One region of the Janthinobacterium sp. SUN033 genome, then DNA from elsewhere that is predicted to be linked to it. Evidence: predicted binding sites of a transcription regulator. Region 1 holds the regulator's gene; each other region holds the start of a gene.

Region 1 (9,953 bases):
CACTGCGCTGCCGTAGGTGGCGGCGATGGCGGCCAGTTGCGCCGGCGTGGCGCCCGCGGCGGCGGCGGCGGCCGAGACGGCGGCGCCGACCGCATTGCCATAGGCGACGGCGGCGGCCGTCACGTTGGCCGGCACCAGCGGCACGGCCGTGGCGGCGGCCTGGTAGGCGGCGCGCGCGGCCAGCGAGGCTGGGTCCGTCTGCAGGGCGGCCGCGACCTTCATGCTGGTTACTTCCGTGCCGTCAATGGCCGAGTAGACATCCCAGGTATTGGTGCCCGTCTTGACATAGAAATTGGCCATGTTGTGGGAATTGCCCAGCGAATCGAAGACTTCGACGGGGAACTGCTTGTGGTACGAGGTGTCGTCCGTCGACTTGAACGGCACCGTGGTCGGCATGGCCGTGTTCGAATTGAGGTTGACTTGCGTGTCGACCTTGGTCGTTGCCTGGGGCTTCATGTCCGACTGGTCGATCTGCAGGGGCACGACGGCGCCGGCGACGATCTTGCCGTTGACGTCGGCCGGATAGCCGGTCAGCTGCGCCAGCTGGGCGTTGACGATGAAACCGCTCTTGTCGACCTGGAACTGGCCATTGCGCGAATACTGGATGGCGCCGTTGACGCTGGTACGGAAGAAACCGCCGCCATTGATGGCGATATCGAGGGGATTTTGCGACGTTTCCAGGTTACCCTGGTTAAATTGCTGGGCGATTTGCGAGACCGACACGCCGATCCCCGCCTGGTTGCCGCCCACGCCATACAGCGAGTTGGCATAAATGTCGGCGAACTGGGCCTGCGACTGCTTGAAACCCACGGTCGACGAGTTGGCGATGTTGTTGCCGATGACGTCCAGCGATTTGGCGGCGCCATTCAAGCCGCTCAGGCCTTGTTGGAAAGACATTGTGTTCTCCTGGTAGAAATTAGGGGTAGAGGGTCACGCTAAGGGGAAGCGGCTTACAAAATCTGTTTCACGTCGGCCATGGTGATGCTGCCCACGCCCGGCACATTCAATTTCACGCCATTGGCGCCCGTCGACACGCTGGCAACCGAACCGAACATCAGCGCCGTTGCATCCTTGAGCTTGGTGCCGCCGCGCGTCGCTTCCACGGCGAAGGTGTAGGCGCCGTCGGCCAGCACGACCGGCTTGCCATCCTTGTCGAGGTCGGCGGTGGAACCGTTCCAGCCCAGCGGCAAGGTGCCCGCCGGCTGGGCGCCCAGGTCGATGGAATGGACTTCCTTGCCATCCTTGTAGATGACGACCTTGACCTTGTCGGCGGCCGTGGCCAGGTCCACGCCCAGCAGCGCGGCGCTCTTGCTCAGGTTGATGTCCTTGCCCGCCGTCAAGACGCCATGGCCGATGATGTTGGCCGCCTGCATCGATTCGGCTTGCTGGTAGCTGGCTTTCAAACTTTCCACGGTGGTATTGAGCTTGTTGACGCCCGTCACCGTCGACAGCTGGGCCAGCTGGCTGGTCAGCTGTGCATTGTCCAGCGGATTCATCGGGTCCTGGTTTTTCAGCTGGGTCACCAGCAGGGTGAGGAATTTGTTCGTTTCCGCTTCGACACTGCCTGCCTCGGCCGTCGTCTTCTTCGGATTCATCGTCGCCATCAGGTCGGTGACTTTGGAGGTGTTCGTATCGATGATTGCCATAATGATCAGTCAGCCTTATTGGCCGAGCGTAAGGGTTTTCAGGAGCAGCGACTTGGCCGCGTTCATGGTTTCCACATTGGTCTGGTACGAACGCGAAGCCGACAGCATGTTGACCATTTCGTCGACCGTATTCACGTTGGGCATGGTGACGTAGCCCTTCTCGTCGGCCAGCGGGTTCTTCGGGTCGTAGACCAGCTTCATCGGCGACGGGTCTTCGATCACCTTCTGCACCTTGACGGCCGTGGCGCCGTTGGCCATGGGCACGGCTTCGAACACCACCTGCTTGGCGCGGTAGGCTTCGCCCGTGGCGCTGGTGGCGCTGTCGGCATTGGCCAGGTTGCTGGCCACCGTGTTCAGGCGCTGCGCCTGGGCGCTCATGGCCGAACCGGAAACATTGAAGATATTAAATAGCGACATGATTATTGTCCTCCCTGGATGGCCGTCAGCATGCCCTTGATCTGCGAATTGAGGAACGTCACGGCCGCCTCGTAGCGGATGGCATTGTCGGCAAACGCGTTGCGCTCAAGATCCATGTCGACCGTATTGCCGTCGACGGCGCCCTGGGCCGGCGCGCGGTACAGCAGCGGCGTGCCGTCGGCCAGGGTCTCGACCTTGCCGCCACCGGGTGCGCCCGCAGCTGCGGCTACGCCCTTGCCCGGCATATGCTGCGGCGCCGTGCCCTTCAGGGCCGGCGGCACGCCATCCTTGCGCGCCATCGCCCCCTTCAGGGCGGCGGCGAAATCGACGTCGCGCGCCTTGTAGTTGGGCGTGTCGGCATTGGCGATATTCGAGGCGAGCAATTCCTGGCGCGTCGAGCGCAGGCTCAGCGCCGTCTCGTTGAAGCGCATGTAATCGTCGAGTTTCCCTATCATGTCAGGCTCCGGAAAGATCTGCCACTGGCGCCCGAGATGGCGGAAGGATGGCGGATTAGTGATGACAGGAAACATAGTAAGGGGCCCGCCAGCAAGACCATCGCCGGATCAGACCGTACTTTTACCCCTTAATCGGCGCTTCGATCGGGGCGGCGCGCACTATCATGGCACTATTCCAGAGGCCTATCACCATGAAAACACCGCTCGCTTTCTTCTTTGCTTTTGCCGCCCTGCCACTGCTGGCGCAGGCGCAAAACGCCGGCCGGCAAACGCCGGAAGCGCTGCGCAGCAGCGTGGAACAATTCCTGCAGGTGCAAAGCAACGGCTTGCCCGGCAAGGTGACGGTCACCGTCGGCGCCGTCGATCCGCGCCTGAACCTGGCTGCCTGCCCCGCGCCGCAGGCGTTCATGGCGCCGGGCGCGCGCGCCTGGGGCAAGACCACCGTCGGCGTGCGCTGCACGGCGCCCTCCAGCTGGACTATTTATTTGCAAGCGAACGTGGCCGTCGTCGGCGACTACGTGGCCAGCGCCGTGCCGCTGGCGCAAGGACAAGCCATCGACGCCAGCCAGCTGGTGACGATGCAGGGCGACCTGGCCGCATTGCCGGCAGGCATCGCCACCGACATGGCCCAGGTCGTGGGCGCCAGCACGAATATTTCTTTGCCGCCAGGCACGCCGATGCGCCTCGACACCCTGCGCCGCAAACCGGTGGTGATGCAAGGCCAGCTGGTGCGCGTCGTTTCGAGTGGCAACGGTTTCCAGGTGGCATCAGAAGGACGCGCCATCGGCAGCGCCGGCGATGGTCAGACGGTGCAGGTACGCACGCAGAGCGGCCAGCAGATCAGCGGCGTGGCGCGGGCTGGCGGCCTGGTGGAGGTGGCGTTTTAAACACGGATGGACAGCGATATTGTGGTCTGGCGCACTAAAGTTTCGGCAAAAGGTGCCGATAATGACACATATCCCGGAGTTTTTTGACTTCGACCAGACGAGGATCACGCTGTGAAAATTACCGATAACACCATTAAAAGCAATCCCGGCCTGCCGGTGGCGCCCGCGAGTACCTCCGGCGCCCGGAATGCCGAGAAAGCCCAGGCAACACCGACAACGTCGGACAATGTACGCCTGTCGCCGCAAGGACAGGCATTAGCGGCCAGTGCAACTGCCGGCAGCGGCGCCGTGTTCGACACGAAAAAAGTCGAACGCATCAAGCTCGCGATCGCCGACGGCCAGTTCCAGGTCAACTCAGAAAAAGTGGCGGACGGTCTCCTCGACACGGTCAAGGACTTGCTGCACTCACGAAATAGATAGGTTCCCTCATGCAATCAGTGACTCCGTTTTCCAGCCTGCGCGACGAGCAACAGCTCATGACCACATTGCTGGCATTGATGAAAGAAGAACAGCGGCATCTGGTTGCGGCTGACATCGATGCAATCACGGAGCTCACGGCGCGCAAGACGGCACTGGTAGGACAATTGAGCCAGCTGGCGGCGCAACGCCACCAGGCGCTGGCGGCGGCCGGTTTCACGGCGGCAGAAGCGGGCATGGAAGACTGGCTGGTCGGCGCCAATGAAGCCGACGCGGCGCCCCTGTGGAAAGCCCTGCTCGAGACGACGCGCGAAGCCAAGGAACAAAACCGCCTGAACAGCCTGCTCGTCAACAAGCACATGCTGCACACGCAAGGCGCCCTGAACGCCATGCGCCCCCCGGCCCAGAGCGGCAATTTCTACGGCCCCAGCGGCCAACCGACGACGAACACGGCCAGCCGGCGCGTCGTCATCGGCTGATTTCCCCTAGTTAACAGCAATTCCCCGGCAAGGCGCAGCCGCCTTGCCCTTCAACCGTGCGCGGGACGCCCCGCATGCTGGCGGTATTTCGCCACGATGGCTTGCGCCCTGGCGCTGGCGGTCGCTTGCTGCTCCGGCGTCAGTTCCGCCTGCAGCCAGTGCCAGTACTCATCCTGGTAGGGATTGGTGACGCCGGGCGCGAGGATGTCGTCGTAGACCTGGCGCAGCGCCAGCAGGTAGCCATATGCTTGCGGCGCATCTTTCTGCACCACCTCGCCATCGCGCAGATACGCCATCATCAGAGTCGACACGCTGGTCAGCTCCGCCTCGTCCGCCTGCGCCGTCAGCTGGGCGATCGCTTGCCGCTTCCACGCCTGCACCAGCGGATCGTCGGGGCGGTTGCGCAGCGCGCTGCGGTCGCCGAACGGCCCTTCCGACAGGAAGATAGTCGCCGCGCCGGGCACGCCCGCCCTGGCGGCAGTCGCCAGGTAGCCGAGGCGCTCCTCGCGCTGGCGCTGCGTCAGGCCCGCGCACAGCTGCTGCTGGGCGGCTTTTTCCTGCGCCGTCATCTCGCGCCCCAGCTCGAATTCCAGCCCCGGCAAGCGCCTTTCTTTCTCAAATGAAATGCAGTCGTCGAGCAGATTGTAGGCCGCATACGCGTCTTCCGGCTTGCCGCTGGCCGCCAGGCGCGCGAGCTGCTGCGCCAGGGTGACGGGCATCGGCGCGGCATCGGCGACCGGGCTGGCATCGATATTCAGATACGATTCCAGGCTGCGTCCCGCCGGCGCGCCAGCGGCGGAGACGGCGGCAGCGTCCGGCGCGCCGCTCTCGGGAGCGGGCCAGTACGCGAGCGCCAGCGCTGCCGCGATGGCGGCGGCGATGGCCAGGCCGGTGAATTTGACGTTCATGGTGAGGAAGCGCGTGGATGGGAAACGCACGTTACCACAGGCGCGCGGCGGCGGGCCGCACGCCTCCGCACGCTCAGCCGCCGGCCTTTTTCGGCTGGTGGCCCAGCTTGACCAGCGCGGCCAGGATGGCGTCCACATGGTCGCCCTGCACTTCGATCACGCCATCCTTGACGGTGCCGCCCGAGCCGCACTGCGTGCGCAACTGCTTGCCCAGCAGGGCCAGCGCGACGGCGTCCAGCGGCAAGCCCTTGACCACGGTGACGCTCTTGCCGCCACGGCCCTTGGTCTGGCGCGAGACGCGCACCACGCCATCGCCCGCGGGCGCGGCCTTCGCTTGCGCCTTGCACGCGCACTGCGCCAGCGGCTGGCGGCAGGCGGGACACATGCGGCCCGTTTCAGTGGAATAGACGAGACCGCCCAGGGAGCTGCTTTTCATGAGGGAACGATAAAAGAGGAAGAAAGCGCGATTGTACCAAGCGGCAGCCCGCAGTTGACGAGCGTCAGTTGGCCGGCGCAGGCGCCACGGGCGCCGTCGGCACTTCCGTCACCGTTTCGGGGATGCCCGACAAAATCGTCACGGCGACCCGGCGGTTGCGCGCGCGCCCTTCCGGCGTGGCGTTCGGCGCCACGGGGATATTGTCGGCGTGGCCCACGGCCGTCAGGCGCGACGCCTTGACGCCGCTGGCGATGAACAGGCGCACCACGGCGCTGGCGCGCGCGGCCGACAATTCCCAGTTCGAGGCAAAGGTCGAATTGCTGATCGGCTGCACATCCGTATGCCCTTCCACCTGCACGTCGTGCGTGTCGTCCTTGAGCAGCACGGCCACGGCGCGCAAGGCCTGGTCCGACTCCGCCGTCAAGCCCGCCGCGCCCGGATCGAACAGCACGCTGGCATTGATTTCCACGCTCACGCCGCGGCTCGTCTGCGTCACCCGCACCTTGCCTTCCTTGACCAGCGGCGCCAGGGTTGACGTCAAGTCCTGCGCCAGGCGCGTCATGTGTTCGCGCTCGCGGCGGATGGCTTCCGTGCGGCGTTTCAGGGCGGGGTTCGGCAACGGGATGGCCTGCGGCGCTTCCATGATGATGGGCGGCGCGCCCTTTTCCAGGCTGAATGCCTGGCCGATGGCATTCTGGAAGACGCGGTATTTGCCTTCGTTGACTTGCGAAATCGCATACATGACGACGAAAAAGGCGAACAGCAGGGTGATGAAGTCGGCGTACGAGATCAGCCAGCGGTCCTGGTTGTCCGGTTCCTCGTCATACTTCCTGCGCGCGCGCCGCATCATGGTCAATGCTCGTGCAAGAGGCTGGACACGCGCTCTTCGATGATGCGCGTATGGTCGCCCGTGGCGATGTCGTACAGCACGGCGGCCGTGATTTCATACTGCACCACGCGGCGCGAAACGATGGCCTTGAGTTTATTGGCCACCGGCAGGAACAGCAGGTTGGCCAGGCCCACGCCATAGATGGTCGACACGAACGCCACGGCGATGCCGCCGCCCAGCTTGCTGGGGTCGGTGAGGTTTTCCATCACGTGGATCAGGCCCAGCACGGCGCCCAGGATGCCGATGGTGGGCGAATAGCCGGCCGCCGATTCCCACACCTTGACGGCCTGGCGCTCGGCCATTTCGTAGGCGGAGATTTCCACGTCGAGCAACTGGCGCAGCTTGTCGGGCGCGATGCCGTCGACGATCATGCGCAAACCCTTGGCGTTGAAGCGGTCGGCCGTGTTTTCCATCAGGCGTTCGAGCGCCAGCGGGCCGTCGCGGCGCGCCGTCAGGCTCCATTGCCCGATGTCGCGCGCCAGCGCGGCGCGCGTGTCGGACGGCGGCAGGAACACCCAGCGCAGCATTTCCAGGCCGCGGACAAAAGTGCGCAGCCGCGTCTGCAGCAGCACGGCGCCGAAGGTGCCGACGATGACGATGGCAAAGGCGGCCGGCTGCAGCAGGGAGGCCATCTTGCCGCCTTCCAGTGCCTGGCCGACCAGCAGGCCCGCCAGCGCCAGCGCCAGCCCGATTACGCTGGACCAGTCCACGCCAGCTCCCTCAAGGTTGCGCGCAGGCGTGCGACGGCCTGGGTATGCAGCTGCGAGACGCGCGATTCGGATACGCCCATCACCGCGCCGATCTCCTTCAGGTTCAGCTCTTCTTCGTAATACAGGCCCATGAGTATTTTCTCGCGTGGCGGCAGCGCGTCGATGGCATCGATCACGGATTGCCGGAAATCGGTATCGAGCAGGGAACGCAAGGGATCGCTGTCCTCGTCCACGCAGTGGCGGTCGAGGAAGCTGTCATTGCCGTCCGGGTCATGAAAGTCTTCGTAGTACACGAGCTGGTGGCCGCCGCCGTCGCCCAGCATTTCCTGGTAGTCGGCCAGCGACATTTTCAGCAGCTTCGCCACTTCCGACTCCGTCGGCGGATGGCCGAGGCGCTGCTGCAGGGTGCTCATCGCCTCTTCGATCTTGCGCATGTTCTGGCGCATGCTGCGCGGCAGCCAGTCGCTGGTGCGCAATTCGTCGAGCATGGCGCCGCGGATGCGCAGCACGGCATACGTCTCGAACTGCGCGCCATGCGTCTCTTCATAGCGCGTAATGGCATCGAGCAGGCCGATCATGCCGGCCTGGATCAGGTCATCGACCTCGACCGAAGGCGGCAATTTCGCCTTCATATGGTGCGCCAGACGCTTCACCAGCGGAATATGCTCCGTCAGCAAATAGTCCTTGTTCGATTTCCCTTTGACCGTGTACATAGGCTGCTTATTGTTTTCTCATCTTATCTGGTGCTGCGGTTCGATTCAGGCGCTGAACTGGTGCGGGCTCCCCGTCTGGTACAAGGTGCCGCCGAGCACCGGCGCCGCCGAACGGGCCAGCCGCTCGGCCAGTCCGCGAAACGCCACCGATGCTCCCGCCAGCGGAAACGCATCGACCACGCTGCGGCCCAGCCGCGCCGCGCGGTGCAGATACTCGTCGGCAGGCACGGACCCCATCGAAGTCAGCTTCACGGCCAGGTAGCGGCTCGCCGCCTGCGCCATATTATCGTATACCACTTTTGCTTCGGATTCGGAAGCGCCGGTGACGAGAATGCCGAACGGACGGCGTCCCAGTTCCTGGCTCAGGCGCTTGATCAGGCAGTACGCCGCCTTGATCGAGGTGGCGCTGGTCGAGACTTGCACGACGATATCCGACGACGCCATCAGTGGCACGGGGAAGCAGGCGCCCTCGTCCGCCACGACGCCGTCGACCAGCACGATGCCGCTCTGGCGCGCCAGCACCTCGAACGTCTTGCCCAGGCGGCGCAGTTCATCCTCGCCCGCATAATCCATGCTGTCCATCAAATGGTTGCGCGCGCCCAGGCTGGCCACGCCGAAGCCTTGCGGCACCTGGTGGATGACCTGGTTCAAGCCGCACTGCTGGCGCGCCACGTCGCGCAGGCTGGCGCCGTGCGCCAGTCCCAGGCGCGATGCCACGCCATCGCTGCCGCCGCTGGCGTCGAACAGCAGCACGTCATTGCCGCCGTAGACGAGCGACGCGCCCAGGTTGACCAGCATGGCGCCCTTGTCGTCCTGCGGCGTGGCCGAGAGGAACGTCATGACGCGCGGCTGCGGGCCGGCCAGCATGCGGCGCAAGCCTTCGGCCTGGTCGAAATCGAAATTAGCCAAGGTGCACCCCGCGCGCTTCATTGTTGCGGGCGGCCGCCTGCGCCATCAGGAGCGGCAGTTCGGCGTCGGAAAACTGCGTCGCAGCCGCATCGCGCTTGAGCTTGAAGGCACGGTCGATCAGGTAGCCGCGGTCGGCCAGGTACAGGTCTTCCGGCACGCGCTGGCCGTTCGACACATAAAACAGGTTCAGCTTCTGGCGGATCACCACGTCGAGCACATTGCCGATCGAGGCCGCTTCATCGAGCTTGGTCATGATGCAGCCGGCCAGGCCGCTGCCCTGATACGCGCGCACCACTTCATTCAACGTTTCCTGCGTGGCCGTGGAGTTCAGGCACAGCAGGCGCTTCACGTCGGCGCCGGCGCCCGACAGCATGGCCACCTGTTCCGTCACCATCTGGTCGCGCTGGCTCACGCCCACCGTATCGATCAGCACCGTGTGCTTGTTCTTCAATTCTTTCAGGGCGATGCGCAAGTCCGCCTCGTCCTTCACCGAATGCACCATCACGCCGAGGATCTTGCCGTAGATGCGCAGCTGTTCATGCGCGCCGATACGGTAGGCATCCGTGGTGATCAGGGCCAGCTTTTCCGGGCCGTGGCGCATCACGCAGCGGGCCGCCAGCTTGGCCGTGCTGGTGGTCTTGCCGACGCCCGTCGGGCCGACCAGGGCAAACACGCCGCCCTGCTCCAGCATGGCGTCTTCATTGGCCACAGTATTCAGGTTACGGCTGAGGACCGTCTTGATCCAGCGCATGCTTTGCGCGCCGTCGAGGCCGGCCGGCAGCTTGTCGATCAGGTAGCGCGCCAGGCTGGCCGAGAAGCCGGCCGCCAGCATTTCGCGCAGCACGACGGCTTTTTGCGGCTCGCGCTGCTGCGTCGAACCCCACGAGATTTCCGCCAACTGGGTTTCCATCATGCCGCGCATGGCGCGGATTTCATTCATCATGCCGCTCATCTCGGCGGCGGCGTTTTCCTTGACGTGCGCCAGCGCGCTGGCCATCATCTGCTGCATGCGGGCCATGTCCACTGGCTCGGAGGCAGCCTGGCGCGGCGCGGCAGGACGTGGCGCGGCCGGACGCTGGGCCGGGGC
Region 2 (9,953 bases), on a different contig from region 1:
GGCGTTCGTAACGGTCGGCAAAACACAGTTCGGGCAAGGGTGCAGGCATGAGGCGTCAGGACAGGTGGAAAGGACGCCACAATATCATGGGCAGGGCGGGCCACCGTGTTTTTGCGCAAGAGCTTGCTGGACAGGCAAAAAAAAGGCCCGCGGGGGCGCGGGCCAAAAACCCAAATGAAATGGGTCAAGAGTTGAGAGTTGCTCGGTACTTACCATGTCGCGCGCCTTGCGGGCGCCCGCCACGGTCGTGAAAGGGGAGTGGTGTGCCATCGCGGCACACCTGTCTGTAGTCAGGCATATCGGTTGCCTGTACAGCAGATGAAGCAAGTATAGGAGGTGAAGATGACGGCCTGATGACACGCCGCAACATTTTTTTGCGGCAGCGCAAATTGTCGGAAAGAGTGTGGAGCATGGCAAGAATAGCCATGTTTCAAGACTGATAGCGAAAAAAAAGCCCGCTGGTGAAAGCGGGCTTAAAACTATTTTCTTGGAGGAGAATAGTGGAGACAGGTGCATTATGCTGCGTTGCACGATATGTGTCTAATGATCTTTTCGGATAACCATTATTCTTTTTTGATATAACTTACCGCGCCTGCCTTCATTCCTTCACGGCCACCGTGTAATTGAGCGCCATGCGCCCGCCATCGACATAGATGGTCTGGCCCGTCATGTAGGTGGCGTCGTCGCTGGCCAGGAAGGCGGCGATGCCGGCCACTTCTTCCGGCTCGCCACAGCGGCCCAGCGGCGTGCGCGACAAAATCGTGTGGCGCGCTTCCGGGCTCGACAGCACCGCCTGCTTGGCCAGTTCCGTCAGGATGGTGCCCGGCCCGATGCCGTTGACGCGCACGCCGTGCGAGGCCAGGTTCAGGGCCATGACCTTGGTCAGCTGGTTGATGGCGCCCTTCGACACCACGTACGGCACCTGGTTCGGAATGGCCAGTTCCGCATTCACGCTGGACATGTTGATGATGCAGCCGCTGTTGCGCTTGACCATTTCGCGCGCCACGGCCTGGCCGCACAGGAACATCGATTTCAGGTTGATGCGCATGACCCGGTCGAAATCGTCTTCGCAGACGTCGAGGAAATCGGCCGCGTGCGTGACGCCCGCATTGTTGACGAGGATATCGATGTGGCCGAACTGGGCCAGGGTTTCCTTCAGCATGGCGTCCACGTCCGCCTTCTGGCTGACGTCGGCGCAAAAGAAGCGCGCCTGCGGGCCGAGGGCAGCGGCCGCCTGCGCGCCTTCTTCCTTGATGTCGACCAGCATCACTTGCGCCCCTTCGGCGATCAGGCGGGTGGCGCAAGCCAGGCCGATGCCTTGCGTGGCGCCCGTGACGATGGCGGTTTTACTGACTAATTTCATGTGTGCTCCTCGGCGGGGTATGGGGGCCGCGCTGCCAGGAACACCAGCCCGCGCGGCAATGGGCAGATTTTAATCCCTGGGCAGGAATCAGAGGAGGATGGGCTCGTTCGGCAACTGGTTGCCGCGCGTGCCGTTGGCGGGGAAGTGGCTTTGCAGCAGGGTATTGAGCTGCGCCAGCGCTTCCAGGGTGCTGTCGTGGTAATTGCCATCCTTGAACCCTTTGGTCATGGTGCGGCACACGGCTTGCCACTGTTCCGGCGTGACGCGGCGGCCCACGTTGCGGTCGGCCACGATATCGACCTGGTGTTCGGCCAGGTTGATATAGATCAGTACGCCGACGTTGTCTTCCGTATCCCACACGCCATACTGGGCGAACAGTTCGCGCGCCCGCTCGCGGTTGCTCACGCCCTGGTACGCCATGCCCGGCGTCAGGGCCGCTTCGACGATCAGGCGCACTTCCGCCTGGTGCATCGCTTCACCGTCGGCGATGGCCGTCTCGATGGCTTTCAGGGTGCGTTCCGGAAAGGCGTGGCGCGCCGTCGCCGGCGTGCCCCGCAAATGTTTCAAGGCCCGTCCGCAGCGTTGTCCGAATGTCAGTTGTTTCGTCATTACCAATCTCCCGAGGCGCCGCCGCCGTCAAAACCGCCGCCACCGCCACCGAAACCACCGCCGCCACTGCTGCCACCGCCAAAACCACCGCCGCCGCCGAAGCCGCCGCCGCCGCGGTTGTTCAGCGCCTGGCTGAGGATGCTACCCAGCACGACGCCCGTGGCGCCGCTGGACCAGTTGCTGCCGCGCTGCAGGCGCGTCGGTCCGCCGCGCGAGCGGAACAGGGTCAGCACGACGAGGAAGCCGAAGAACAGCAGCGGCAGCCAAAAGGTCATGCCGCCCGCTTCCACGGTGGCTGGCGCCTTTTGCTGTGCCGCAGCGGGGAATTGCTCCTGGTTCAGCAGGGTGGCAATCGAGCCCACGCCGGCCACCAGGCCGCCGTAGTAATCGTTTTGCTTGAAATGGGGGGCGATCACGTCTTGCAGGATGCGTTTCGATTGCGCATCCGTCAGCACGCCCTGCACGCCGCGGCCCGCCTCGATGCGCAGGCGGCGCAAGGACGAGGGGTTGTCCTTCGCCACCATCAGCAGCACGCCGTCATCGACGCCCTTGCGGCCCAGCTTCCAGGCATCCGTCACGCGGATGCTGTATTGCTCGATGGCTTCCGGTTCCGTGCTCTTGACCAGCAGCACGGCGATCTGGCTGCCCGTCTTGGCTTCATAATCGGCCAGCACGCCTTCCAGCGCCGCCTTTTGCTTGGCGTCCAGCATGCCGGCGTTGTCCGTCACGCGCGCGGCCAGCGGCGGCACGGGCTGCAAGCCCTGTGCGCCGGCTGGCGGCATCGTCCACAGCAGCAGCGCCGTCGCCAGCGCCGCGAGATAGGACCAGGCTTTCATCTTATTTGCCAAAGTTGACGGTCGGTGCGGTCGAGATGGCTTTTTCATTTTCCACCGTGAACGATGGCTTGACCTTGTAGCCGAAGACCATGGCCGTCAGGTTGTTCGGGAAGCTGCGCGCATGCACGTTGTAATCCTGCACGGCAACGATGTAACGCTGGCGCGCCACGGTAATGCGGTTTTCCGTGCCTTCCAGCTGCGACTGCAAGTCGCGGAAGCTGGTGTCGGCCTTCAAGTCCGGGTATTTCTCGGACACCACCATCAGGCGTGACAGGGCCGACGACAGCTGCCCCTGCACTTGCTGGAATTTTTCGAACGCGGCCGGGTCGTTCAGCACTTCGGGCGTGATCTGGAAACTGGTGGCGGCGGCGCGCGCCTTGGTCACCGCTTCCAGCGTTTCGCGCTCGTGCGTGGCATAGCCCTTGACGGTATTGACCAGGTTGGGGATCAGGTCGGCGCGGCGCTGGTACTGGTTGACCACTTCGCCCCAGGCGGCCTTGGTGGCCTCGTCCTTGCTCTGGAAGTCGTTGTAGCCGCAGCCCGTCAGGATGCCGGCCAGGACGGTGACGCTCAGCGCCAGGCGCAGCCATTTGGTGAATTGATTGGTGATTTGCATGATGGGTTCCGTGCAGAGTAAGGGAGGTGAGGCAAATATACCTGAAACGGCCCGTAATGTCGGTTTAATAAGCGCCGGCGGCCGCCCCCGGCTGCCTTGCTTGGCCTGCGCCGCGTTACAATACGGGGTTTGCAACTGAATATAGAGAAGGTGTGCCGTGAATTTCATCAATAAATTATCCGCCGCGTGGACGGCCAATAATTCCCTGCTGTGCGTGGGCCTGGACCCCGACCTGGCGAAACTGCCGGCCGAACTGCGCGACCTGCCTGATGGAATCACCACCTTTTGCACGCGCATCATCGATGCCACGGCCGACCTGGCTTGCGCCTTCAAGCCGCAGATCGCGTATTTTGCCGCGCTGGGCGCGGAAAAGCAGCTGGAAGACATCTGCCGCTACGTGCGCGAGAATTATCCGCACATCCCCCTGATCCTCGACGCGAAACGGGGCGACATCGGCGCGACGGCCACGCAATATGCGCGCGAAGCGTTCGAGCGCTACGGCGCCGACGCCGTCACCGTGAACCCGTACATGGGCGAGGATTCGCTCGATCCCTACCTGGCGTGGAAAGACCGCGGCGTGATCATCCTGTGCCGCACGTCGAACCCGGGCGGCTCGGACCTGCAATTCCTGAATACGGACGGCGAACCGCTGTACCAGCGCGTGGCGCGCCTGGTGGCCGAAAAGTGGAATAAAAACGGCCAGTGCGCGCTCGTCGTCGGCGCCACCTTCCCTGAAGAACTGGCGCAGGTGCGCGCCATCGTCGGCGACATGCCGCTGCTGGTGCCGGGCATCGGCGCCCAGGGCGGCGACATCGCCGCCACCGTCGGCGCGGGCCAGACGGCGAACGGCATGGGCATGATGATCAGCTCGTCGCGCGCCATCATCTACGCCACGCCGCAGGCGGGCGAAGACTTCGCCGACGCGGCGCGCCGCGTGGCCATTGAAACGCGCGATGCGATCAACGCGCACCGCGCGTCTGATGGTGGCTGACATAAGCTACTGCGCGTCGCGATTTGCGGCCGGCGATGCTCACTGTGCCATAGCACAGTTGCGCTTCTCGGCCGCAACTCCCATCCGCTCGCTACGCTTCTGTCAGGCACCGTGATGACTGTTGTTTGTCATCCATAAAAAATGCCGGGCTAGCCCGGCATTTTGCATTTAGTCACGCTGTGGTGCGACGATCTCCGCGTAATCGTAGAGTTCTCCCAGAATTTCCTCGCCCCGCTCATCGACGGATTCCGACAGCACGTCGATTTCCGTAAACAGCATTTCGATGGTGCGGGCGCCGGCGTCGCCGTCGAACAGGCGGGCGGCGCGGTGCTGTTCCCAGCGCAGGCTTTCCGCTTCGCTCAGGGTTTGCGGGAAATTGCGGGCGCGGTAGCGGAACAGCAGTTCCTGCAGGCGTTCATCGGCAAACGAGGGGCGGGCCGTGGCCAGCTTGGCCGGCGTGTCGCGGCGCAAGGATTCGAGCAGGCGGCGGTCGTCGTTGCTGACGAAACCATTGTACAAATCTTCATCCACGTCCAGCGCGGTATTCGCGCCCGGGCGCTGGAACACTTCAGCCCAGACGGCATCCATGTTCGGCGCCGCGGCGGCGAATTGCGCGTTGACCTTCGCCGCGTCCAGATCGATGCCCCATTGCGCGGCCATGGTGGGCGACAGCGTCTTTAAATTGCCGACCAGCATGGGCGACTTGTTCAGGTGCACGCTTTTCACGGGCAGGCGCGTCATGCCTTCCGGCATGGCGTCCTTGCGCGTGAACAGGCGCGTGCGGATGGTGTCGGCGTCCAGCTGGAACAGCTCGCGCGGGTCGTAGGCGCAATCCCAGACGAGGATTTCATTTTTATTGCTCGGATGCGTGGCCAGCGGCCAGACGACGCCCAGGCAACCCCGTTCGGCGGGGAACATGCCCGACACGTGCAGGAAAGGCTGGCGCTCGCCGGCGGCCAGGTGCATGCCCATTTCGCTGGCGACCCTGTCCTTCTTGTGCAGCGCCAGGCAGAATTCGAACAGTTTCGGCTGCTTTTCCTTGATCAGGCGTGCCAGGGCGATGGTGGCGCGCACGTCGGACAGTGCATCATGCGCCGCTTCGTGGACCAGGCCATTGGCCTTGCTCAAGTGTTCCAGTTTAAAACTGGTCTGGCCATCGTCGCGCTTCGGCCATTGAATGCCTTCCGGGCGCAGCGCGTGCGTCATGCGCACCACGTCGAGGATGTCCCAGCGGCCGCAATGGTTCTTCCATTCGCGCGCATACGGGTCGATCAGGTTGCGCCAGAACAGGAAACGCGTGACTTCATCGTCGAAACGGATGGTGTTGTAGCCCACGCCGATGGTGCCCGGCTCCGAAAAGGCCGCTTCGATGGTGGCGGCGAACTGGTGTTCGGGCACGCCCAGCTGCAGACACTGCTGCGGCGTGATGCCCGTGATCAGGCACGATTGCGGGTCGGGCAGGAAATCATTGGCAGGCTGACAATACAGCATGATGGGTTCGCCGATCTCGTTGAGGTCGGCATCCGTGCGGATGGCGGCGAACTGGGCCGGGCGGTCGCGGCGCGGCTGGGCGCCAAAGGTTTCGTAGTCGTGCCAAAGAAAGGTCTGGTTAGTCATTGATGGTCGTTGCTTGATTGGTTATCCGGGCCGCCAAAAGCGGCCGCTGCTACAGTTTTCTGAAAACCTGCCGATACTACACGAGAGGATGGTCATCATCGCGTTTCCCGCATGGTGGCATACATTGCCCGTTCAAGGAGGTCTATCGTGTCAATTCCCATCGCCGCAAGCGGCAATTCCACCCCTTCCGTGACTTCCGTCAGTACGGGCGTTGCCGGCAAGGACGATAAAGTCCAGCAAAAGGACGGCGTCAACGCTGAAATGAGCGTGAATGACCGCACCAAGCTGCAATTGAACGCTTCCATCATGCAGGCGTCGCTGAACGTGTCGATCGGTTCCGAGAACGAACCGCTGGCGCTGCTGTACAAGACGGCCATCACCAACATCAATGAAGCGCTGAAGGGTCAGTACGGCGAGGATGCGATCCAGAACGCGGCTTCGCAGGATAACAGCGCCGAAGCGACGGCGAACCGCATTGTATCGCTGTCGACAGGTTTTTTTGATGCCTTCAAGAAACAGAATCCCGGCCTGGACGACGATACGGCCCTGACCAAGTTCATGGACACCATCAGCGGCGGCATGGAAAAAGGCTTCAAGGAAGCGCGCGACATCCTGGGCGGCTTGAAAGTGCTGAATGGCGACATCGCCGGCAATATCGACAAGACGTACGAGCTGGTGCAAAAGGGCTATGCCGACTTCATCGCCGCGCACAGCAGCAAGAAGGATGATGCCGCCAAGCCGGCCGACAGCAAGGCCGCCTGATCATTATTACGCCGGAAGCGCCTGAGAAAATGTCCAGGGCTAGGCGCATTGCCGAAGGCAGTACGAATGTACGACGAGGCAATGCAACGACGCCATGGGCTTTTTATCAGGTGCTTACCCGGTTGCGGCCGCCGGCTTTTGCCCGGTACAGCGCCGCGTCGGCCGCGGCGATCAGCGCATGGTCGTCCTGTTCGGCCGCCAGGCTGGCCACGCCGAAGGAACCCGTGATGTGCGGCAAGGCGCTGCGCATGTCGGCGAAGATGACGGCGAGCTGCATGCGCTCGCACAAGCGCTCGGCCACCCGCAAGGCCACGTGTTCGTTGGTATCGGGCAAGATCACCATCATTTCCTCGCCACCGTAGCGCACGGCAAAATCCGTGGGCCGCAGGGCCGCGCCCAGCACTTGCGCAGCGATGCGCAGCGCCTGGTCGCCCGCCTGGTGGCCGTGCGTGTCGTTGAAGCGCTTGAAATGGTCGAGGTCTATCATCACCAGCGACAGCGGCGAGCCGCTGGCGTGGGCCGTGACGATCATGTTGGGCAGTAAATCCGTCAGCCAGGCGCGGTTGTACAAGCCCGTCAGGCTGTCGACCATCGACAGCTGGCGGTAGAATTCGCCCAGTTTCTGGCGCCGGCGCAGCAGGGCATTGGCGGCGCGGATGCGGAAGGACAGCAGCCGCAGCAGGTTGCGCGCCAGGCCGTTCGACTGTTCGATCAATTCCCAGACGATGGCCGCGTCGATCACCAGCAAATCGGTTTCTTCCAGGGCGGAAATGGCGGCCAGGTTGCTCGCTTCATCGAGCACCGATTGTTCGCCCACGCTTTCGCCGGGCAAGACCTTGCTGACGGTGCCGTCATCCATGCCCGTGTGGGTGTCGGCGGCCACGGCCAGCGAGCCGCGCAGGACGATGTACAGGCTGGCGCCTTGCGTGTCGGCAATGGCTTCACCCGCTTCCAGGCGCATCACGGGGCAGGGCGCCAGCATGGCGGCCGTCTGGCTATCCGCCCCATCGCGAAATAGCTGTAAATCGCCGATGTTGCAGCCTGAAGCGCCGAAGTTGCCGATCTGTTCCACAATCACACTTTCAAAAAGCCGGCGCGCGAGCAGGGGGCCGGTAGCTTCATGATAGCGTAAAGCGGCCTTGGCTGTAACGCCAAAGGCTTGCTTGAGGTCACTTACTGTGAGAAATACGACAATTATTTCATTGCCGCGTCAATACGCTGGAATGCTTGCGCTTTTGTTATGGATGTTGCCGCGCGCGAAAGGCGGGCCGGATGTGCAAAGGCAGCCTTGAACGGCTGCCTCAGTCTCTGAAAATCCTGCGGGTGGGGATTACTCGGCGGTTTCTTCCGCTTCGGCCGTATCGATCACGGCATTCTTGCCGGTGGCGTGGCGCTTGCTGTCTTGCAGGCGGCCCAGGGCGCTATCGATGGCGCGTTTCAGTTTGTCGGTGGCGCCGGCAACGGATTGATGCACGGTGGCGTTCTGTTCGGTCACGGCGATCGGTTGATAGCCAGCAACGCGTGCTTCCATGACGCAGCGGATATCGTCGGCGCCGCCTTTCGGGCCATTCGTGTCGCTGATGTGGACTTCGATGCGGGTCAGGTTGTCGCGGAAGCGGTTCAGTGCGCTTTCAAGTACGGATTGCACATGTTCGTTCAGTCCAGCGGTGTTGGCGATGGTGCTGTCGGTATGAATATTGATTTGCATATGCTTACTCCTGTCAATTCAAAAAAAACCCATCTCAGGCGCTTTGCATGGCAGTGGTCAAACCCGCTGCCAGGGCGCGTCGGCGCCTGGTTCTTGCCTCATGCACTTGATCCCTGTGCATGACTTATCTTACTCCTCTTTCCAGTATTTCAAGAGGGTGCGCACGATTAAGATGAGCTTAACCCTTCAGCCAGGTCAAGTTCCCACTACGAAATTATTTACCCTCAGCCATTGATGAGACCGGCCGCGATATTGATCGACAGCCCCAGCACGACCAGGTTGAAGAAAAAGCTCAGCACGGATTGTCCCAGCACGATTTGCCGCATCATGCGCGTCTGCACGGAAACGTCCGACGTTTGCACGGCGACGGCGATGGTGAAGGCGAAATACAGGAAATCCCAGTAATCGGGGCTTTGCTCGTCGTCGGGAAACTTCAGGGGGCGCAGCGCGGGATCGGCCTGGTAGTACAGGTGGGCGTAATGAAAGCAGAACAGGGTGCCGACGAGGAACCAGGAACCGACCAGGGTGAGTATCGTCAGGCCGTAGTGCAGCGCGCGCTCGTCCGGCGCCATGTCTTTCATCGAGGATAGCTGCGAAACGATGGCCACCAGGCTCATCACGGATGCGACGGACAGGGCCGACAGGACGGTTGCCGCCCGCTCATCCTGGCGCGCCGCCATGGCTTTGACCTTGTGGTGGTTGGCGCGCATCATCATCCAGGCCATCGTCGCCAGGTAGAACCAGACGGCGACATTCCACGCCGTCAGCAGGCGCGTCATCTGTTGCCAGGATGCGGGCAGCAGCAGGCCGGCCGCCACGCCGATGGCCGTGGCCATGCTCAGGTGGGGGCGGCTGCGGATGAAGCCGTGGAATGGAAGCGTGATTTTCATGGTGCGGATTCGTCAGTGGGGATAGCGCATCTTAGACCTTATGCGCTCGCCGCGGTGGCCGTCCTGGCGGCCGCTTCCTTCTCGTGGTGGGGGAAGCGGTCCATGCGCGACAGCACGGGGAACAGCACGGCCCAGATACCCGTCACGGCCAGGGTGGCGGCGCCGCCGAAGAGCACGGCGCGCACGAGGCCGAACCAGCCGGCCGTCAAGCCCGATTCGAATTCGCCCAGCTCGTTCGAGGCGCCGATGAAGACGGCGTTCACGGCGCTGACCCGGCCGCGGATCTCGTCCGGCGTCTCGAACTGCACCAGCAGGTGGCGGATGTAGACGCTGACCATGTCGCCGGCGCCCATCAGGAACAGCGCCGTCAGGGCCAGCGGGAAATAGCTGGTGCTGCCCAGCACCAGGGTGCCCAGGCCGAAGACGGCCACGCCGCCGAACATCCACGCGCCCACGCGGCGCGTGATGGGAAACATGGCCAGCGCGATCGAGCACAGGGCGGCGCCGGCGCCCGGCGCCGTGCGCAGCAAGCCCAGGCCGCTGGGTCCGGCATGCAGCACG
Region 3 (9,953 bases), on a different contig from region 1:
CGCCGGTCACGTGGTGTATGCCGTGGCTGCACCGATGGCTGTGTGCAACATCCTGGGCGCCCTGACGGGCACCTGGATCGCCGTGCGCCGCGGCGCCGCCTTCGTGCGCATTCTGTTCCTCGTGTTGCTGGTGCTACTGATCGTCAAGTTGTCCTACGACATCTTCTTCAAGTAAGTTTCTGAACGACAACAAGCCATGAAAACCATCCAGGGCGTGCTGTGGGACAACGATGGCGTGCTGGTCAATACCGAGCAGCTGTTTTATGAAAGCAACCGCGACTTGCTCTTGCCCTACGGCATAGACCTGACGCCGAAGCAATTCTTTGACTGGTTCCTGGACAATAACTACGGCGCCTGGCATGTGCTGCTGGGGCAGGGCCATGGGATCGAGCTGGTCGAGCGCTTGCGGGCCGAGCGCACCGCGCTGTTCGCGCAGCGCCTGCGCCAGGCGCGCCAGCTGGCCATGCCCGGTATCGGGCACGTGCTGGCGGCGCTGCGCCCGCACGTGGCCATGGGCGTGGTCACCAGTGCCTACGAGCAGCATTTCCGGATCAGCCATGCGGCCACGGGCTTGTTGCGCCACTTCGATTTCGTGCTCACGCGTGAAATGTATGGCGAAAGCAAGCCGGCGCCCGACGGTTACCAGCTGGGCTTGCAGCGCCTGGGCCTGGCCGCCGCCGACTGCGTGGCCGTGGAAGACTCGCCGCGCGGCTTGCGCGCCGCCAACGCGGCCGGGCTGGAATGCATCGTCGTGCGCAATCCCATGAATCGTCATTACGCGTTCGACGACGCTTTTTGCGTCGTGGATTCAAACGCCGAGCTGGGCGAAGTGCTGGCGGCGTTCGTGCCCGGCATGGCCCATACGCCCCGGCAATTAGAGTCCTTCCTCTGATACGTCTTGCCGGCATGCCATTACAATTGTTTATCGCATTCACCGGCACCGACCCACGATGACCCTCCCGCAACTGCACTTTGCCCATGCCAACAGTTATCCAGCCGGCACTTACCGCAAGCTGTTTGGCTTGCTGGGACAGCATTACACCGTGCAGGCGCTCGACATGCATGCGCACGATCCAGAATACCCCGTCAGCACGGGCTGGCCAGAGCTGGTGCGCGAGTATATCGACGACCTGGAGCGCCGCTACAGCGCGCCCGTGATCCTCGTCGGCCATTCGCTGGGCGGCATGCTCAGCGTCATGGTGGCCAAGCAGCGGCCTGACCTGGTGCGCTGCGTGGTCTTGCTCGATTCGCCCGTGGTGGCGGGCTGGCGCGCCTTGCTGGTGCGGCTGGCGCGCAACACGGCACTGGGCGAGCGTTACTCTCCCGCCCGTTTTTCCGCCCGGCGGCGCAAGCTGTGGCCCGATGCGCAAGCTGCGTATGAGCATTTTGCCGCCAAGGACATGTTCGCCATCTGGGCGCCGCAAGTCTTGCGCGATTACATCGACAGCGGCCTGGCGCCGCATCCGGACGGGGTGCAGCTGCGCTTTACGCGCGAAGTGGAGACGCAGGTCTACCGCAGCTTGCCGCACCACATCGGCGGTCTCGTTAAGGACGGATTTCCAGTGCCCATCGGTTTTATCGGCGGCACGGAATCGGTGGAATGCCGCCAGGCGGGCTTGACGGCCACGCGCAAGCTGGTCGGCAAATTTTTCCGCCAGGTGCCGGGCGGGCATCTGTTTCCCATGGAAAACCCGGAACTGACGGCGCAAGTGGTGCGCGAGATGATCACCTCGCTGTTGGCTAAACACTAGCCGACTGGCAAGGATTTTCAGCGGGCAAGGGCCAAAAGTGGCGGATTTTCGCGTAAAATCCTGCCATCCGGGCCACGCCTGCAGCAGGCGTGCGGCCCCAGCCATTCCGATATTCTAGAAAGATACCCCTGCGATGACGATTAAAAGCGATAAATGGATACGCCGCATGGCGGAAACAACGGGCATGATCGAGCCGTTCGAACCGGGCCAGGTCAAGGAACGCGACGGCAACCGCATCGTTTCCTACGGCACGTCCAGCTATGGCTATGACATCCGTTGCGCCGACGAGTTCAAGTTGTTCACCAACATCAATACCACCATCGTCGATCCGAAGGATTTCGACGCGAACAATTTCGTCGACGTGTCCGGCAAGGGCTATTGCATCATCCCGCCGAATTCGTTCGCGCTGGCCCGCACCGTCGAGTATTTCCGCATTCCCCGCAACGTGCTGACGATATGCCTGGGCAAGAGCACCTATGCGCGCTGCGGCATCATCGTCAACGTCACCCCGTTCGAACCGGAGTGGGAAGGCTATGTGACCCTGGAGTTTTCCAACACGACACCGCTGCCGGCGAAAATCTACGCCAACGAAGGCGTGGCGCAAGTGCTGTTCTTCGAGTCAGATGAAGTGTGCGAAACGTCGTACAAGGACCGCGGCGGCAAATACCAGGGCCAGGTCGGCGTAACGCTACCCAAGACCTGATTGCGGTGAAGGGAGGGGCGCCAGCCGTCTTTCCCTGTCTTTACCTGCCTTTACACCTGCGGCACTATATCTGCGCCCATGCTTGCCGTTAACCTTGGTATCGAAACACTGAGGAGGCATCATGGTAGCGGCAATCGGTTCAGGCAGCGCGGTCAGCGCGGCCAGTAGCGCCAGTTCGGGCAGCAGTTCGCAGATCGCGGCGCTGCAAAAGCAGATCACGGCGGCGCAAAAGCAGTTGACGGAGTCGCAGAAGGGCGAGCAGACGGAGGCGTCGCAAAAGCTGCAACAGCAACTGGCGCAGCAAATCCAGGCCTTGCAGGCGCAAATTGCCCAGTTGCAAGCTGCCGCCGCGCAGAAAGCGGCGCAGCAAGATGCTCAGCCGGCCAGCAGCGCCGATACGGCGACGAGCCCGGCCAAATCGACTTCGTCCACCCTGGGCAGCATCATCGATACGCAGGCGTAACAGCAACTCCGCGCGTAAAAGACGCCAGGCTCGCCGACAGGTCAGCCTGGCGTTTTGACGGGCAACAACATTTCCACGCACAGTCCGCCACCGCTGCGCAAGCTGGCCCCGATGCGGCCGCCATGGGCGTTGATGACGTGCTGGGCGATGGCCAGGCCCAGGCCATGGCCGTCCGTGCTGTGCTGGGTATTGCTGGCGCGGAAGAATGGTTCAAAAATGCGGGCCAGGTCGGCGCTGGCCACGCCGGGTCCCCGGTCCAGCACGGCGATGCGCAGGCAATCATGCTGGCGCGACAGCTCGACATCGACCGTGCCGCCGTCGGGACTGTGCTTGACAGCATTGCGCACCACGTTTTCCACGGCGCGCGCCAGCAGTTCGGGCTGGCCCGTGACGCAGGCGTCGGCCATGGCAGCGTCGACCGCCAGGTCGATGCCCATCAGGCGCGCCCTGGCTTCATAGCGGGCGTCGTCCACGATGTCGTGCACGAGGTCGGCGATGCCGACGTCTTCGCTGTGCGCGTGCCCCGCGCCCGCTTGCCCGGCGCCCGCTTCCAGCCGCGACAGGGTCAGCAGTTCACCGATCAGTTTATCCATGCGCTCGCTTTCGCGTTCGATGCGCTGCATCGAGGCGGCCATCTTGTCCGGCTGCTGGTGCGCCAGGCCGATGGCGGCCTGCAAGCGCGCCAGCGGCGAGCGCAGCTCATGCGAGACATCATGCAGCAAGCGCCTCTGGCTGTCCATGAGGCTGCGCAAACGGCCCGTCATGCGGTCGAAATCGCGTCCCAGGTCCGTCAATTCATCGCCGCGCTTGCCGCTGGCGTGAAAGCGCGGCGCCAGGTTGCCGTGCGAGGCGGCCTCGAATGCCTGCCGCAGGTCGCGGATGGGGCGCGCAAAATACCAGGCCAGCAAAAAAGCGAACAGCAGGCTGGCGGCGATGGCGGCGGCCAGGGGAATGAAGGTGCGGTAGGGGCTGTCCATGCGCGGGCCGGGCGGCATGCCGCGGCCGAATTCGCCGCGTGGCGGCGGGGCGCCCGCTTCGCTGGGCCGTGGACCTGGTCCCATGGCGCGCGGGCCGCTCAGGGTGACGGCGTTGAGCGTGTCGCGCGCGGCGCCCGCCTCGGCATTGCGGAAGCGTTCGGACGAGGGCAGGAACAGCAGATAGCGCTTGCCGTCGCTGCCGGCCACGTCGCGCACGACGGGATGGGCCTGGCTTTGTTGCAGCATGGCGCGTGCCTTGGCGAGCATGGCGGGATGCACCGTGCGGCCCATCAATTCTTGCCCTTTGGCATCGACAGCAAACACGCGCATGCGTTCGAGCTTGCCCAGGAATTGCCGCAAGGCCTGGCTGCCGCCTGCTTCCACGGTGGCGCTGGCGGCCTCGATGATCATTTGCGCGGGCGGGCTGGTGTCGATGTCGAGGGCCCGTTCCTGCTGCGCGGCCCGGTTTTTCAGCCAGAAGGTGCCGCCGATGCCGATGGTGGCCGTCACTTGCGCCAGCATGATGCACAGAAAAAACTTCCAGAACAGACGGCCCACGCTTACTCCTTGATCAGCTGGTAGCCGAGACGGTACACGGTTTGCAGGCAGGAACGGCCATCGGCCAGGCTGCCCAGCTTGCGGCGCAGGCTGCTCAAGTGCACGTCGATATTGCGGTCGAAGCGGGCCATGGGCCGGCCCAGGCCCAGTTCGGACAGCTGATTCTTGCTCACGGGCTTGCCTGCATGGCGCACCAGCACTTCCAGCAGGTTGAATTCCGTGCTCGTCAGCTCCAGGTGCGCGCCGGCCCAGGCAACGCGGCGCTGTTCCGGCCACATCGTCAACTGGCCCACGGTCAGCGGCGCCAGGCCCGACGTGTCCTGCGGCGCCGCTTGCGCACGGCGCAGGATGGCGCGGATGCGCGCCGTCAGCTCGCGCGGCGTGCACGGTTTTGTCACGTAATCGTCGGCGCCCAGCTCCAGGCCCACGATGCGGTCCGTATCGTCGCCGCGCGCCGTCAGCATCAGGATGGGCAGGTTGCTGCCGGCGCGGATGCGGCGCAGGGTTTCCAGGCCATTCATGCGCGGCATCATGACGTCGAGGATGGCGATGGCGTACAGGCCCGTCAGCGCCTCGGCCGCGCCGCTTTCGCCGTCATGCACGGCGCGGGCGTCAAAACCTTCCTGCGTCAGGTATTCCTGGAACATGCCGACCAGTTCCACGTCGTCATCGATTAACAAAACCTTGCTCATGCCTGTGCTTTTTTCGGGTGAATATCGCCCGATGATAGCAGTCAAAGGGGGCCGTTCAGGGCGGTTTTACCCGCTTTTACATACGTCCGCTTACATTTGCGCACCTTCCTTTACACGCTTTTACGCCGCCCTAACGTTGCTTTACATGCCAGACGCCCACAATCAGGGCTGATCGCCACGAAAGGAAAGCCCGATGAAATACCTGAGTATTGCCATATCCCTGTTGCTGCTGTCCGCCTGCAGCATGCCGCTGCTGGCGCTGGCCCAGCAAGAAGCTGCGCCGGACGGCCCGCCAGCGCGCGCCATGGAAGGGCCGCCGCCCGGCCTGCTTCACGGACCCGGCGGACCCGGTGCGCCGGGCTTGCCGCCATTCCTGCGCGGCATCGACTTGAGCGAAGCGCAGCAGGACAAGATTTTCGCCGCCACCTATGCCCAGGCGCCCTTGCTGCGGGAACAGGAAAAAATCGCCTTCAAGGCTCATGCGCAACTGCGCGCGCTGGCCTCGTCCAGCGCCTATGACGATGCGAAGGCCAGCGCGCTGGCCAGCACGGCGGCGCAAGCCATGGCGCAGATCAGCTTGCAGCAGGCGCGGCTGGAGCAGCAATTGCTGGCCGTGCTGACGCCGGAACAGCGCAAGCAGGCGCAGCAGCGGGGCGACAGCCGCCCCGGCCCGCGCCGTCCCCAATAAGCACAGGAGAGCGAGATGAGCATCAGTGCCTTGAGTTCGACCAGCGCCGCCAGCCAGCTGAGCGCGTTCAGCCGCCTGGGCGGCGGCAGCAATACCGGCAGTACCAGCGGCGCGGGCGGTACGCGGCCGTCAAAACCCGACGATGGCGCATTTCTCGACGCTATTTCCAGCGCCTTGTCATCGATCGGCGTGACGGTCGATGCCAGCGACGGCGATAGCGCGACGGACGGCGCCAGCGCCGCCGGCAGCGGCGACGCGGGCCAGGCGCTGGGCGCCTTCCTGCACCAGCTGATGGGCAGCCTGCATGCGCAGAGCGGTGGCGGTGCTGGCGGGCAAGAAGAGGGGGTAGAGCCGCCTTCGGGGCCGCCACCCGGCGGTGGCGCGCGCGGCGGCCCCGGCAATATCGAGTCGGATTTGCAAAGCCTGCTGCAAAAACTCTCGTCATCCGGCAGCGATGGCAGCGACAGCGCGCAGAGCGCGGACGGCAGCGTGACGGACTTGCAGTCCAGCTTTGCCAGCCTGCTCAGCGCGCTGGGCGGCGATGAGGGCGGCGCGAGCAGCAGCAAACTGAGCAGTTTCCTGCAGGCGCTGTCGGGCAGCCTGGGCGCGGCGAGTGCGGGCGGCAGCCTGTCCGCCAGCGGCAACCTGGTCGATACAACGGCTTGAGCCATGGAACGCAAGCTCGCCATTGCCGTCAGGAAGGCGCTCGCGCAACGGGCCACGCAGGCGCTGTTCCTGTGCGCCAGCCTGAGTCCTGCCCTGGCGAGCTTGCCCTATTTGATGGAATACATATGGACTTACATGATCACGGTCTGGCATCCGACCTCGAAATGATGCGGCAACAGGCGTTTGAACGGCGGCAAGTCCTGCGCTGGCTGCTGGCGGGCGCCGCCACCTTGCCGTTGATGAGCTGCGGCGGCGGTTCGGACGCCGGCGGCACGGCCGCGAGCGGCGGCGTCACAGGTACGTCCGGCGGCGCCGGCAGCGTCACGATACCGACCGCGGGCGCCTGCACGGTGATTCCCGAGGAAACGGGCGGGCCGTATCCGGCCGATGGCACGAACACGAATGGCGGCAGCATCATCAACGTGCTGAACCAGACGGGCGTCGTGCGCAGCGATATCCGCGCCAGTTTCAATGGCGCCACTGGCGTGGCGGCAGGCGTGCCCTTGACCATCAATTTGCAGTTGCTCAACGCCAGCGGCGGCTGCGCCAGCCTGGCCGGCTACGCCGTCTATCTGTGGCATTGCGACCGCGACGGCCTGTATTCGCTGTATTCGAGCGGCGTGACGGCGCAAAATTATTTGCGCGGCGTGCAGGAAACGGATAGCACGGGCAACCTTGCCTTCACCACCATCTTTCCCGGCTGCTACGCGGGACGCATGCCGCACGTGCATTTCGAGGTCTATCCCAGCCTGGCCAAGGCGGCCAGCGCCGTGAACCGCATCAAGACGTCGCAGTTTACCTTCCCGATGGCAACGCTGAACGAGGCTTACGCGGCCAGCGGCTACACGGCCAGCGTGCGCAACCTGGCGCAGATCAGCTATGCCGCCGACAATGTCTTTGCCGACGGCACCAGCTTGCAGATGGCCACGGTGACGGGCAATGCCACCGATGGTTATGTGGTGACCCTGACGGTGGCCGTGAACGGTTAAGTTGCCGTCATGAAACCCAGGTCGCGCCGGCTGAAGTTGCCGATGTTCGGGAACACGTCGGCCAGCTGGCTGTCTGCCACGCCGAACCATTTGGCCAGGGTGGCGCCATACTGGTCGACGGAGGTGGTCGGCAGCAGGGAGCCGGAACCCACGTCCAGCTCATGGCCCAGGCCCGTGGCGGGGAAGGCGCCGTAGATGTCGCGGCCCTTCACGGCGCCGCCCACGACAAAGTGGTGCGCGCCCCAGCCGTGATCCGTGCCGTCGCCGTTGCTGCTGAAGGTACGGCCGAAGTCCGACGCCGTAAACGTCGTCACCTGGCGCCGCACGTCGGCGCCCTGCAGGGTGGCCAGGGTCGCGTCGAAATACGCGAGCGCGTGCGCCAGGCGCGCCATCAGGTCGCCATGCAATTCCTTTTGGCGGTCATGCGTGTCGAAGCTGCCCAGGGTCACATAAAACACTTGCCGTTTCGCCCCCAGGGGACCGCGCCCGCCGATGATGCGCGCCACCGTCTGCAATTGCACGGCCAGCTGGTTGACGCTGGACGCGCCCGTGTTCGGGTTGATGTAGGGCGGCGGATTGGGCACGCCGCCCGCGCCGGCCGCCAGCATGGCGCCGCTCAGCACGCTCTGGCTGGAAATGGCGCGCTGCACCGTCGCCACGTGTTCCTGCTCCATCATGTCGTCGCCCGCCGTGCTGATGATGTCGCGCAAGGCCGTCTCGCCCTCGGTGGTGCCGAACAGGTAGCCGCCGCCGATATTGCGGATCGGCACGGCGCCTGCCTGGCCCACCTGGAACTGGCGCACCTGGCGCCCGCTGAGGAACAGCGCGTTTGACGCGGCCGAGATGGCCGTAAACGTCGCATTCGCGTTGCCCGTGCCGAGCAGGTCGCCCAGGCGTCCGCCCCAGCCGATGCTGGCGCCTTCCGGCAAGCCCGATTGCCAGGTCGATTGCTGGTCGTTATGCGAAAACAGTTTCGGCGGCAGCGCCACATTGCCCGCCTTGTATTGCGCCAGGGTCAGGGGCTGGATCAGGGTACCCACGTTGGCAACGATGGCGGCGCGGCCGCCGTCGAACAGGTCTTTCACGGGAGCGAGGGCGGGATGCAGGGCAAAGCTGCGGCCCGTTTGCACCGTGGCGGGCGTGATCGGCAGCACGCCGCCCGTTTCGCCGACGCCGGGCAGGTGGATCGAATCGTTGCTGCCCGTGTTGCGCAGGCGCAGGTATTCGCTCCACGATGGCGTGTCCGTGGCCAGCACCGTGTTGAAGGAATCGTTGCCGCCGGTCATGAACAGGCAGACGAGGGCCTTGTAGTCGTCGGCGGACTGGGCCGCAGCCTGGCCCATGGCGGCCAGGTTGAGGGCGAATGGCGTGGCCGCGCTGCCGGCCAGGCCCAGCATGGAGCCGAGGAAGCGGCGGCGCGAGAAGTGAGAGGTGATGGTCATGCTGCTTCCTTATTTTTGAACCAGGTATTCAGGCGAGGCCATGGCCAGGAAAATGGCCAGGTGCACGCGGTAGGTTTTTGCCGTCGTCACTTGCGCGGCATTGCTGCCGCTGGCAGGGGGAATCGCGATGCTCGTGACGGCCGCCAGGATCTTGCCGCGCAGCCGGGACGACATATTGCCGGACATTAACAGCAAGTTGACCCGGTCCAGCAAGGCGGCGGGCTGGTCGGCCAAGGCCAGTTCGGCCGAATAATCGGCTTGCACGGCGCTGTTTTCCGCCACGCCGCCGCGGATGGCGTCCTGCATGAAGTTCAGGTAACCGGTGACGGATGGCTCCGACGTGATCTGCATTTCCGGCGCCACCAGGCCCGCCGTCGCCAGCGCCGAATTGGGCGGCACGTACGAGGGGCGGAAGTAGTTGAAGACGGATGGCGCGTTCATGGGATTCTGCCCCAGCCCCGACAGTGGATCGCTCAGGTAATAGATGCGGTACTGCAAGGCTGCATCCTTGGCGTGAAAGGCGCGCATCCAGTTGCCCAGACGCACAAGCGGTTCGCGCAATTTGCCCGTGCGCAGGCTGCTGCCGGCTGGCGCCAGCGCGTCGGGGTCGAGCAGCACGGCGCGGATCACGGCCTGCATGTCGCCGCGCACGCCAGAACCATTGTTGGCGAAGGCGGCCGCAACCCTGCCCACATAGGCCGGGCTGGGGTTGCTGGTCACCAGGCGCTGGATCAGCTGGCGGCCGAAGAAGGGGCCGGCATTCGGATGGTTGAACAGGGTGTCGAGGGCCAGCGCCATGTCCGCTTCGCCGCCGGCGGCGCCCGCCGCGCTCACGCCCAGGAAGCGCTTTTCGCTGGTGGAGTGGTACGCCGCATAGTTCTGCATCGGTTTCCAGTCGCGGTCAGGATCGGCCACGCTGCCAAAGAAACGGTTCGCACCCTGGTCCGGGCCGGCCCAGCTCCAGCCCGTAAATACTTTCGCCAGGCCGCCCACATCGTCGCGCGTGTAGGTGTCGATGGGCTTG

The links. Region 1 encodes FliA, which starts transcription of late flagellar genes. Its sites were predicted from a motif close to CTAAAGTTTNNNNNNNNNNNGCCGNTA; they were not measured.
Region 2: the regulator FliA is predicted to act here: its motif matches at 6,082-6,108, upstream of OX460_RS21865 (DUF5610 domain-containing protein).
Region 3: the regulator FliA is predicted to act here: its motif matches at 2,519-2,545, upstream of OX460_RS03050 (FlxA-like family protein).

What each region holds. Positions count from the first base shown of each region.
Region 1 covers NZ_JAPQNV010000002.1:550,146-560,098, forward strand. Annotated here, with positions in the region: gene OX460_RS11080 (flagellar hook protein FlgE) at 1-897, opposite strand, end outside; gene OX460_RS11085 (flagellar hook assembly protein FlgD) at 951-1,646, opposite strand; gene flgC (flagellar basal body rod protein FlgC) at 1,662-2,063, opposite strand; gene flgB (flagellar basal body rod protein FlgB) at 2,066-2,518, opposite strand; gene flgA (flagellar basal body P-ring formation chaperone FlgA) at 2,710-3,405, shown strand; gene flgM (flagellar biosynthesis anti-sigma factor FlgM) at 3,517-3,825, shown strand; gene OX460_RS11110 (flagellar protein FlgN) at 3,834-4,301, shown strand; gene OX460_RS11115 (hypothetical protein) at 4,352-5,239, opposite strand; gene OX460_RS11120 (translation initiation factor Sui1) at 5,283-5,645, opposite strand; gene motD (flagellar motor protein MotD) at 5,710-6,492, opposite strand; gene OX460_RS11130 (flagellar motor protein) at 6,498-7,244, opposite strand; gene OX460_RS11135 (RNA polymerase sigma factor FliA) at 7,226-7,957, opposite strand; gene OX460_RS11140 (antiactivator of flagellar biosynthesis FleN protein) at 8,003-8,866, opposite strand; gene flhF (flagellar biosynthesis protein FlhF) at 8,859-9,953, opposite strand, start outside.
Region 2 covers NZ_JAPQNV010000005.1:284,513-294,465, forward strand. Annotated here, with positions in the region: gene OX460_RS21830 (VanZ family protein) at 1-49, opposite strand, end outside; gene OX460_RS21835 (SDR family oxidoreductase) at 599-1,363, opposite strand; gene OX460_RS21840 (TPM domain-containing protein) at 1,451-1,972, opposite strand; gene OX460_RS21845 (TPM domain-containing protein) at 1,972-2,808, opposite strand; gene OX460_RS21850 (LemA family protein) at 2,810-3,424, opposite strand; gene pyrF (orotidine-5'-phosphate decarboxylase) at 3,582-4,415, shown strand; gene sbcB (exodeoxyribonuclease I) at 4,584-6,032, opposite strand; gene OX460_RS21865 (DUF5610 domain-containing protein) at 6,180-6,794, shown strand; gene OX460_RS21870 (GGDEF domain-containing protein) at 6,901-7,866, opposite strand; gene OX460_RS21875 (HPF/RaiA family ribosome-associated protein) at 8,125-8,502, opposite strand; gene OX460_RS21880 (DUF1345 domain-containing protein) at 8,727-9,392, opposite strand; gene OX460_RS21885 (MFS transporter) at 9,431-9,953, opposite strand, start outside.
Region 3 covers NZ_JAPQNV010000001.1:646,496-656,448, forward strand. Annotated here, with positions in the region: gene OX460_RS03030 (TSUP family transporter) at 1-175, shown strand, start outside; gene OX460_RS03035 (HAD family phosphatase) at 197-892, shown strand; gene OX460_RS03040 (alpha/beta hydrolase) at 951-1,751, shown strand; gene dcd (dCTP deaminase) at 1,885-2,454, shown strand; gene OX460_RS03050 (FlxA-like family protein) at 2,576-2,917, shown strand; gene OX460_RS03055 (ATP-binding protein) at 2,959-4,452, opposite strand; gene OX460_RS03060 (response regulator transcription factor) at 4,455-5,144, opposite strand; gene OX460_RS03065 (Spy/CpxP family protein refolding chaperone) at 5,338-5,832, shown strand; gene OX460_RS03070 (hypothetical protein) at 5,848-6,498, shown strand; gene OX460_RS03075 (hypothetical protein) at 6,502-6,666, shown strand; gene OX460_RS03080 (intradiol ring-cleavage dioxygenase) at 6,624-7,487, shown strand; gene OX460_RS03085 (DUF1501 domain-containing protein) at 7,484-8,929, opposite strand; gene OX460_RS03090 (DUF1800 domain-containing protein) at 8,939-9,953, opposite strand, start outside.